Regions from separate parts of the Sporosarcina sp. P7 genome, predicted to be linked through region 4. Evidence: riboswitches for the same ligand, from Rfam matches in the RefSeq annotation. Region 4 holds a riboswitch; each other region holds the start of a gene.
What was found. A riboswitch is a leader RNA that binds a small molecule or an ion and turns the genes downstream of it on or off. The one in region 4 is predicted to bind S-adenosylmethionine.
Positions count from the first base shown of each region.

Region 1 (2,204 bases), on a different contig from region 4:
GTGCTTTCAATTCTTCTTCAGTTGGACGGATGAATAGTTGGTGAACAAACTGATTTTGCCAAGCTAATTCATTAATAACCTGGATAGACAATTGGGAGTCTTTATCTGCTCCTGCAAATCCTTTAAAAACAAACAATTCGTCTTTTTTCTTCAAATGTTCGATGACTTTTGTGTATAATGAATCAAAGATCTCCTCTGAAATCGGACTGTTTGTGCTACCCCAATCTACTTTATCCTTAGACACTGCATCTTCAACGATGAATTTGTCCTTAGGTGAGCGTCCTGTATATTTACCTGTACGAGCAGTGATCGCACCGTCAGCAGAAAGTTTAGCTTCGCCTCTTGCCACTGCTTTTTCCGTTAGTTCTGCCACAGACGCTTGGATCGTCACGTTGCTTCCACTAAGAAGACTTTTTAAACTATCATCAATTTTTGCAGATATCATGTTTACATACCGTCCTTTGCGTAGTCGATTTATTTTTATCTTACTGAGAATATCCTAATTCGTAAATAGTATAACACATTAAGAATATTAATCTATACTAATGGAAAACTCAAGTGATTTGGAAGAAATAATTTGACAAAATCCAAACTTTTTAATACGATGTGACATGAACGGATACTCTTATCCCGAGTTGGTGGAGGGTACAGGCCCTGTGAAACCCGGCAACCTGCAATAGACGTAAGTCTAACGCGAAGGTGCCAAACCTGAAGCAAGGTTTAATTCCTTGGACGATAAGAGTGAAAGGTGCTGCGCGTGAAATTTTGCCTTTTACTCATGGATTGAATATGAGTGGAGGGCTTTTTATATTGTCTAGCCCTGAATCCTTATGGTATATGCTTGACGTCTAGGCGTGGAACTTTACCAGGGACTTATGAGAGTACCGTATCATGATGCTTAATATAGGGGGAAATAACATGACAAACCGTCGACTGTTTACATCAGAATCAGTTACAGAAGGCCATCCTGACAAGATGTGCGACCAAATTTCAGATGCAATTTTAGATGCGATCCTAACGGAAGATCCAAATGCGCGTGTGGCATGTGAAACGAGTATAACGACTGGACTCGTATTAGTAATGGGAGAAATCACTACGACAACGTATGTGGATATTCCAAAAGTCGTTCGCGACACTGTTAAAGAAATTGGGTATGTTCGTGCGAAATACGGCTTCGATTACGAAACGTCCGCTGTACTTACTTCCATTGATGAGCAATCACCCGAAATCGCTGCAAGTGTCAATGTGGCACTCGAAGCACGTGAAGGCTCTATGTCTGATGAAGAATTAGAGGCAATCGGTGCAGGAGACCAAGGCCTGATGTTTGGATATGCATGTAATGAAACGCCAGAATTAATGCCTCTGCCAATCAGCCTGTCTCATAAATTGGCACAACGCCTGGCACAAGCTCGTAAAGAAGAACTTATTTCCTATTTACGTCCTGACGGTAAAACACAAGTAACGGTAGAATATGACCAAGATAATAATCCTGTGCGAATTGACACAATCGTTATTTCCACACAACATCACCCTGAAGCAACACTCGAGCAAATCGAGCAGGATATAAAGAATGTTGTTATTGATGCAGTCGTTCCAAAGAACTTATTGGACGAGCATACTAAATACTTCATTAATCCTACTGGCAGCTTTGTCGTTGGTGGCCCTCAAGGAGACTCTGGATTGACTGGACGTAAAATCATCGTTGATACGTATGGTGGATATGCCCGTCATGGTGGCGGGGCATTCTCGGGGAAAGATGCTACGAAAGTGGACCGTTCGGCTTCTTACGCAGCGCGTTATGTGGCAAAGAACATCGTTGCAGCTGGACTGGCTGAGCACTGTGAAGTTCAGTTGGCGTATGCTATTGGAGTAGCTAGCCCGGTTTCTATCTCGATCAATACATTTGATACCGGTATACTATCGGAGACTCAATTAGTAGAGTTCGTACGTGAATTATTTGACCTTCGACCGGCAGGAATTATTAAAATGCTTGACCTACGTCGTCCAATCTACAAACAAACGGCAGCATACGGTCACTTTGGCCGCACTGATATCGAATTGCCATGGGAGCAGACAGATAAAGTGGAAGCGTTGAAAGATCTTGCGAGTACAGTACGTGTGAAGCAATAAAGTAATGAGTGCAGAAAGAGGAATCATTTCCTTTTTTCTGCACTTTTTAATTCTTTGCCGGTGAAATACGAAAA
Region 1 is NZ_PDZF01000008.1:3,027-5,230, forward strand. It holds gene pckA (phosphoenolpyruvate carboxykinase (ATP)) at 1-445, opposite strand, end outside; SAM riboswitch class I at 623-742, shown strand; gene metK (methionine adenosyltransferase) at 919-2,130, shown strand; gene CSV60_RS09140 (DUF3891 family protein) at 2,177-2,204, opposite strand, start outside.
Region 1: it holds a riboswitch for S-adenosylmethionine, as region 4 does, so the genes downstream of both, metK (methionine adenosyltransferase) here and CSV60_RS07865 (methionine ABC transporter ATP-binding protein) in region 4, are expected to answer to the same signal.

Region 2 (2,204 bases), on a different contig from region 4:
AAAACTGTTAAACGCGAACGGTATTATTGAATTATTTGTGAACGTTCGTGTTTTGGGAGTTAATTATAAAAAAACATCTTGAATTTAACCAAGTGAAAGGAAATAGCATAAGTCGTCTGAAAGGAAGAAATGCAGGTATAAGTGTTATAGTGTGCGTATACTATTCATTTAGAGGAGTGTTGGAAATTGAAAAAGTTAGAATCTCTTGAGCAATTTGAGCAACTTAAACAAGAGGAAAAGGTGATTTTCTTATTCACTGCAGATTGCAGAGTAATTGAACCATTCTTGCCGACATTGGAAACAGAATTTGCAGAGTATGAATTTGTTACAATTGATCGTGATGAATTTATAGATTTATGCAGTCAGTTGGATATATTCGGTATTCCTAGCTTCGTAGCATTCAGCAAAGGAACGGAGACAGGTCGTTTTGTCAGTAAGAATCGTAAAACTAAGGAAGAGATCGAAGAGTTTATTAATAGCTTAACGTAATGAAATGGTTGCCAGCGGGAAGATATGTGGCAATTAAACAAAAGGACTGAAGACAACTGCAGAAGTTGTTTTCGGTCCTTTTTATATAAGAAAATTAGCTACAAGAAGCTTTTATGTCGTGTATTACGTGAAATCTTTTAGTTGTTCCATAAGGATTTTAGCGCCTTGTGGACTGATATATATTCCGTTTGACAATAGTTTGTTTTCATCCATCACATCACCCGTGATAAAACATGCCCTGTTGATCTGATATTTTCTCAAAATGATTCTATCGTATTCTACGAAAATTTCAATCGGGTCGCCCTTATCGATCGACAAAGAATTTCGAAGTTCTTTTGGAATAACAATTCTACCGAGATGATCCACTTTACGAACAATACCTAAAGACTTCATAAGCTCCTCCTCGAAGAAAAGTAGTGGGTAATTTCTATTATACACCAAAACATATCATCTACAATTTACAAAACTTAAATGCGCAGAACAATTTGATAATTCTGCTATACAATTAATTTATTAATGCTATAATAGTCAGTAATTAAATATTTCTTATCAAGAGAAGCTGAGGGATTTGGCCTGATGAAGCTTCAGCAACCTCTGTACATACAGGAAGGTGCTACCTCCAACAAGATTGTTGTCTTGAGAGATAAGAACGGTGAACGGTCAACCCTCCTTTTCTTATCTAAGAGAAATGAGGGTTTTTTTGTATAGAAATTGTAATAAATGAAAGTCAAGGGGGAAATAGAATGCCGATTAATATACCAAAACATTTACCTGCAGTAGAATTATTGAAAGAAGAAAAAATCTTTATAATGGATGAAGAACGTGCGACAACACAGGATATCCGCCCAATCAATATTTTAATTTTGAACTTGATGCCTGAAAAAGAGAAGACGGAGTTACAATTGCTCCGATTACTTGGTAATACACCTTTACAAGTGAATGTCACATTTCTTAATACAGCTAGCTATGTTTCGAAAAACGTCAGTCAGAATCATTTAGAAACGTTCTATACCACTTTTGAACATGTGAAAAATCGCCGTTTTGATGGCATGATTATCACGGGTGCTCCAATCGAACTTCTACAATTTGAAGATGTAGTCTATTGGAGGGAGTTGGAAGAAATCATGGAATGGACAAAAACGAATGTTACATCTGTCCTCCATATTTGCTGGGGTGCTCAAGCGGCTCTTTATCATCACTACGGAATTGAAAAGTTCGAGTTGCCAAAGAAATGTTTTGGAGTATTCTCACATGATATTACCGATCCGACAGTAAACTTGGCACGTGGATTCAATGATGTATATGTAGCGCCACACTCACGCCATACCGGAGTTTCATTAGAAGAGATAAAGAATCATCCCGATTTGACTCTACTTTCTGCTTCTGAAGAGGCTGGTGCATTCATTGTGATCTCAAATGATGCAAAACATATTATGGTAACTGGACATTTAGAGTATGATGCACACACATTAGGAGATGAATATGCCCGCGATTTAGAAAAAGGTGCGGACATTGATATGCCTGTAAATTATTATCCGAACGATGATCCATCCAAAGAACCTATAAATACTTGGCGTTCCCACACGCATTTATTATTCTCCAATTGGCTCAATTACTATGTCTACCAGAAAACTCCTTATAACTGGAATTAAAGTAATTAGTGTATAAACTTCTATAGTTTGCACATACTCCGACTACTGGAGGTGTATGCAGTG
Region 2 is NZ_PDZF01000008.1:67,777-69,980, forward strand. It holds gene CSV60_RS09440 (thioredoxin family protein) at 187-489, shown strand; gene CSV60_RS09445 (AbrB/MazE/SpoVT family DNA-binding domain-containing protein) at 613-882, opposite strand; SAM riboswitch class I at 1,033-1,139, shown strand; gene metA (homoserine O-acetyltransferase MetA) at 1,233-2,141, shown strand.
Region 2: it holds a riboswitch for S-adenosylmethionine, as region 4 does, so the genes downstream of both, metA (homoserine O-acetyltransferase MetA) here and CSV60_RS07865 (methionine ABC transporter ATP-binding protein) in region 4, are expected to answer to the same signal.

Region 3 (2,204 bases), on a different contig from region 4:
CACAGCCAAGCAATCTTGTAGGTAAACACGTCGGGTGCAGCAGCCCACATCTTGTACGCAAAATACATCCAAGTTGTACCTAGTATATAGTTGACTGCTGTAGCGACAAATGCTGCGATAATAAAAGCAGACAAAGTATGCTTTCGCTCAACAATCTTTCCAGCTACATAAGCAATCAGAATAAATGTGAGTATAAAACCAAACGTTGGACTTAAGATCTGACCGAAGCCTCCTGAAAATTTAGCGAAGACCGGTGCCCCTGCTAGTCCTATTAACATATAGACGGTCATCGATAACGCACCTAGACGACTACCAAGTAATAGCCCTGATAAGATAGCGAAAAAAGTTTGTAATGTGATGGGTACTCCACCAACTACTAAAAACGGCACGAAGGATGTAATATTCGCTCCAATCATCATTAACGCAGCAAACATCCCGCTATATACAATAGTTAGTGCGCTGAATCTACTTACCGGTCGTCTCTCTGTTGCTATTGCCATTACGACACCTCTTTCTAAACTGGTTACCCCATAAATAATATCGGTTAACCTATTTCGTGTCAACACATTTTATTTTTTGGTTAACTCATAAAAGTAGACAAAAAAAGACTGCAGCATACCGCTGACAGCCTACTTCTTCTCATCAATCTGTTCTTCCTTTTCTTTGCGAAACAAAACACTTGAGATTAAACCACTGAATATAGCAGCCCCAATTGTAATGTACACACGCATATCATAAGCAACTTCTTCGTAACTGTTACCTATCATAATCCAAGCAAGTGTACCTACAAGAACAGCGATTGGAAATGAGTATTTAAAGAATCGCATAATTTCTCACCTTTTCGAGTTAATTCATTAATTTTAGCATATATACCGCAATTTCTCTATGCACTAACTCCGCGCTTTGAACTTCACCAAACGTTCACTTGACGATATCCAACAAAGCCGCTATGATGTGGTTAGAATAATCTAAATAATTGAATAAGAAACATATCTTATCAAGAGAAGCCGAGGGACTGGCCCGTCGACGCTTCAGCAACCAGCCATTTAGGCAAGGTGCTACTTCCAGCAGTCTGTCAAATTGACACTCTGAAAAGATGAGAGGGAACTAGTCATTGGGATTACAAAGCCTTCTAATATACTTGAAGGCTTTTTTTGATTAAAAAAGGCTAAAGGGGAGATGGATTTATGTCATTGCTCGAGAAACTACAAACAAATGTCCTAACGGCAGATGGTGCAATGGGGACGATTTTATATTCTTACGGAATTGATTACTGTTATGAAGAACTAAATATAGAAAAGCCTGAAATTATAGAGCAAATTCACCAAGACTACATCTCAGCTGGTGCAGATATAATCCAGACTAACACTTACAGTGCGAACGCAATCAAATTAGCTCGCTACGGCTTAGAAAGTCATGTCACGGATTTCAATAAAGCAGCCATTCAAATTGCCAAACGCGCAGCGGCGCCTGGGGGGCAATTTGTACTTGGAACAATAGGTGGCTTGCGAGGTATACGTAAAAGCGATGCGACATTAGATGAAATTGAAAAAGTCGTACTTGAACAAGCCAATGCATTATTAACAGGTGATCCTGATGGTCTCCTATTGGAGACGTATTATGACTTTGAAGAGTTATCATCGGTAGTTACAACATTAAAGAAAATTACGGATGTTCCATTGATTGCACAAGTTTCTATGCATGATCCCGGTGTATTACAGAACGGACTTTCATTAAACGATGCACTTCATCAGCTCGAGTCTCTTGGGGCAGATATCGTAGGCGTTAACTGTCGATTAGGTCCTTACCACACGATTCAAGCATTCGATAATGTGACATTACCAGAGAAAGCATTTTTATCCGCATATCCAAACGCCAGTCTATTAGATGTAGAAGATGGACGTATTGTTTATGAATCAGAGGCAGAATACTTTGGACGCGCTGCTGTATTACTTCGTGATCAAGGCGTTCGATTGATTGGAGGATGTTGCGGGACAACACCTAAGCATATTAAAGCGGCGAAAACACAGTTAGCGCGACTGACACCTATCACGGAAAAGGTCGTACAACCGGCGAAACCTATCGTGATTCATGAAGCGGATCCGGCAAAACATCAACCTCTTCACGAAAAAGCGAAAACAGAGCGTACGGTAATTGTAGAACTAGATACACCGCGCCACTTGGAAACAGAAGATTATATCAAA
Region 3 is NZ_PDZF01000001.1:279,493-281,696, forward strand. It holds gene CSV60_RS01550 (biotin transporter BioY) at 1-500, opposite strand, end outside; gene CSV60_RS01555 (hypothetical protein) at 630-827, opposite strand; SAM riboswitch class I at 992-1,103, shown strand; gene CSV60_RS01560 (bifunctional homocysteine S-methyltransferase/methylenetetrahydrofolate reductase) at 1,188-2,204, shown strand, end outside.
Region 3: it holds a riboswitch for S-adenosylmethionine, as region 4 does, so the genes downstream of both, CSV60_RS01560 (bifunctional homocysteine S-methyltransferase/methylenetetrahydrofolate reductase) here and CSV60_RS07865 (methionine ABC transporter ATP-binding protein) in region 4, are expected to answer to the same signal.

Region 4 (2,204 bases):
GCTCCACGACACCTATTTTTGTACCGCCAAGTACCGCTACTTCTGTTTCGGGATCAATCGTGACATTGTATTCACGCTGATAATATTCAGCAACTGCTTGTTTTAAAGCAAGTGTCCCCCGAAATGGAGAGTAACCGTGTGTAGCTGGATCTTCAACGGCTTCTTGCAATGCTTTAATAATATGAGGAGGTGTTGGCTGATCAGGATTTCCACGTCCTAGGTTAATCACATCTCTGCCTTCATCCATAGCCTTTTCTATTTTATTTAATAATAATGTAAAGAAATGCGGAGGGAGTTGTTGTAATCGGTTGGATAATGCCATAGTCTATTCCTTCTTTCTTTGATAGGGTATGTGCGTTAAGTATACATAGATCATACAAGATTTTTCAATAGAAGGATTGTGATTCGATTCTAGAACATTGCGAAAATTAGTCGATAGAGATTAAAGCTGATAGAATAAGTCGGATATTCCGATAAATTGGCGTTATTCTCCTTGACAGTTGTATTAATTCAGATTAGTATATGTTTTATGCATATAATTTAATAGCAATCTCTTATCAAGAGCGACGGAGGGAAATGGCCCGATGATGTCCAGCAACCCCTTGAATAATCCAAGGAAGGTGCCAAATCCTACAGTATGGTTTTCCATCTGAGAGATAAGCTGAGAATATTTCAGTCCCTCTTTCATTTAGAAAAATGAAAGATTTTTTTATTTAGAAAGAAATTTTCTAGCCAACTGTTTATGATTATTTACTTGAATGTAGAAAGAAGTGAGACTATGATCCAAATTCAACATTTGTCTAAGGAATATCAGACAAAAGAAAAAGTGGTAAAAGGTGTAGATGACGTATCACTAGACATCGAGACAGGAGAAATATTTGGCATTGTCGGTTATTCAGGGGCCGGGAAAAGTTCACTTATACGTTGTTTGAATTTGTTGGAAAGGCCAACGAGCGGCACTATTTTAATAGATGGTGTAAACTTAACGAAACTTTCAGGGATTGAGCTTCGACAGGCACGCTTGAAGATCGGAATGATTTTTCAGCACTTTTATTTAATTAGTCAAAAGACTATTTTCGAAAATATCGCATTCGCTTTACAGGCAGCGAAAATGCCTTCAGATAAAATAGAGACACGGGTAATGGAACTTCTCGAAATGGTGGGTCTGTCGGATAAACGCAATGTATATCCTGCCCAGCTAAGTGGGGGACAGAAACAACGCGTCGGTATTGCGAGAGCGCTAGCCAATAATCCATCCGTTTTGCTTTGTGATGAAGCGACATCTGCACTGGACCCTAACACGACTATGTCCATTTTGCGATTGTTGAAAAAGATTAATCAAGAATTGAATATCACGATTGTTTTAATTACGCACGAGATGAATGTGGTAAAAGAGATTTGTGATCGCATGGCGATTATGCAAGACGGAAAAGTGATCGAAGAAGGGCCAGTATATGACATCTTTTCTCATCCAGTTCAACCATTAACGAAGGAGTTTATTAGCAGTGTGGTGTCTTACGACATTCCTGAAGCCGTCATGTCCAATTTGGTCGGTACATTGATAAAAATCACATTTAAAGGTGAAGTAGCGATGGAAGGTGTAATTTCCGATACGATGCAGAGATATAAGGTCAAAGGAAACTTCCTGCATGGTTCGATTGAATATATTCAAGAACGAGCACTTGGGATTTTCTTGATGGAATTACAAGGTGAGCGTGAAGAAGTAGAGCAAGCGATTGCATACATACTGAAACAAAACGCACAAGTGGAGGTGATCCGACAACATGTTTGATCTATCTCACATCATGGAACTCATGCCGGATATTACAAAAGCATTTGGTGAAACATTGTACATGATCGGCATCTCACTTACGATTGCGCTGATTATTGGATTGCCGCTTGGCGTTCTGTTATTTACAACGGATAGAGGATTATTTTTAGAGAACCGTGCAATTAATTCGGTTATTGGGTTTCTCGTCAACATCATTCGCTCTATCCCATTTATCATACTACTTGTGGCTCTAATACCTTTGACGAAACTGATTGTCGGAAGTACGATTGGACCAGCAGCTGCAAGTGTGTCGCTTTCCGTTGCAGCCATTCCTTTCTTTGCAAGGATTGTTGAAACATCCATGCGTGAAATTGATAAAGGAGTTATAGAAGCAGCGATTTCAACGGGTGCTTCGCCCTGGATGATTATTTGG
Region 4 is NZ_PDZF01000006.1:103,718-105,921, reverse strand. It holds gene CSV60_RS07870 (pyridoxal phosphate-dependent aminotransferase) at 1-322, opposite strand, end outside; SAM riboswitch class I at 552-663, shown strand; gene CSV60_RS07865 (methionine ABC transporter ATP-binding protein) at 779-1,792, shown strand; gene CSV60_RS07860 (methionine ABC transporter permease) at 1,785-2,204, shown strand, end outside.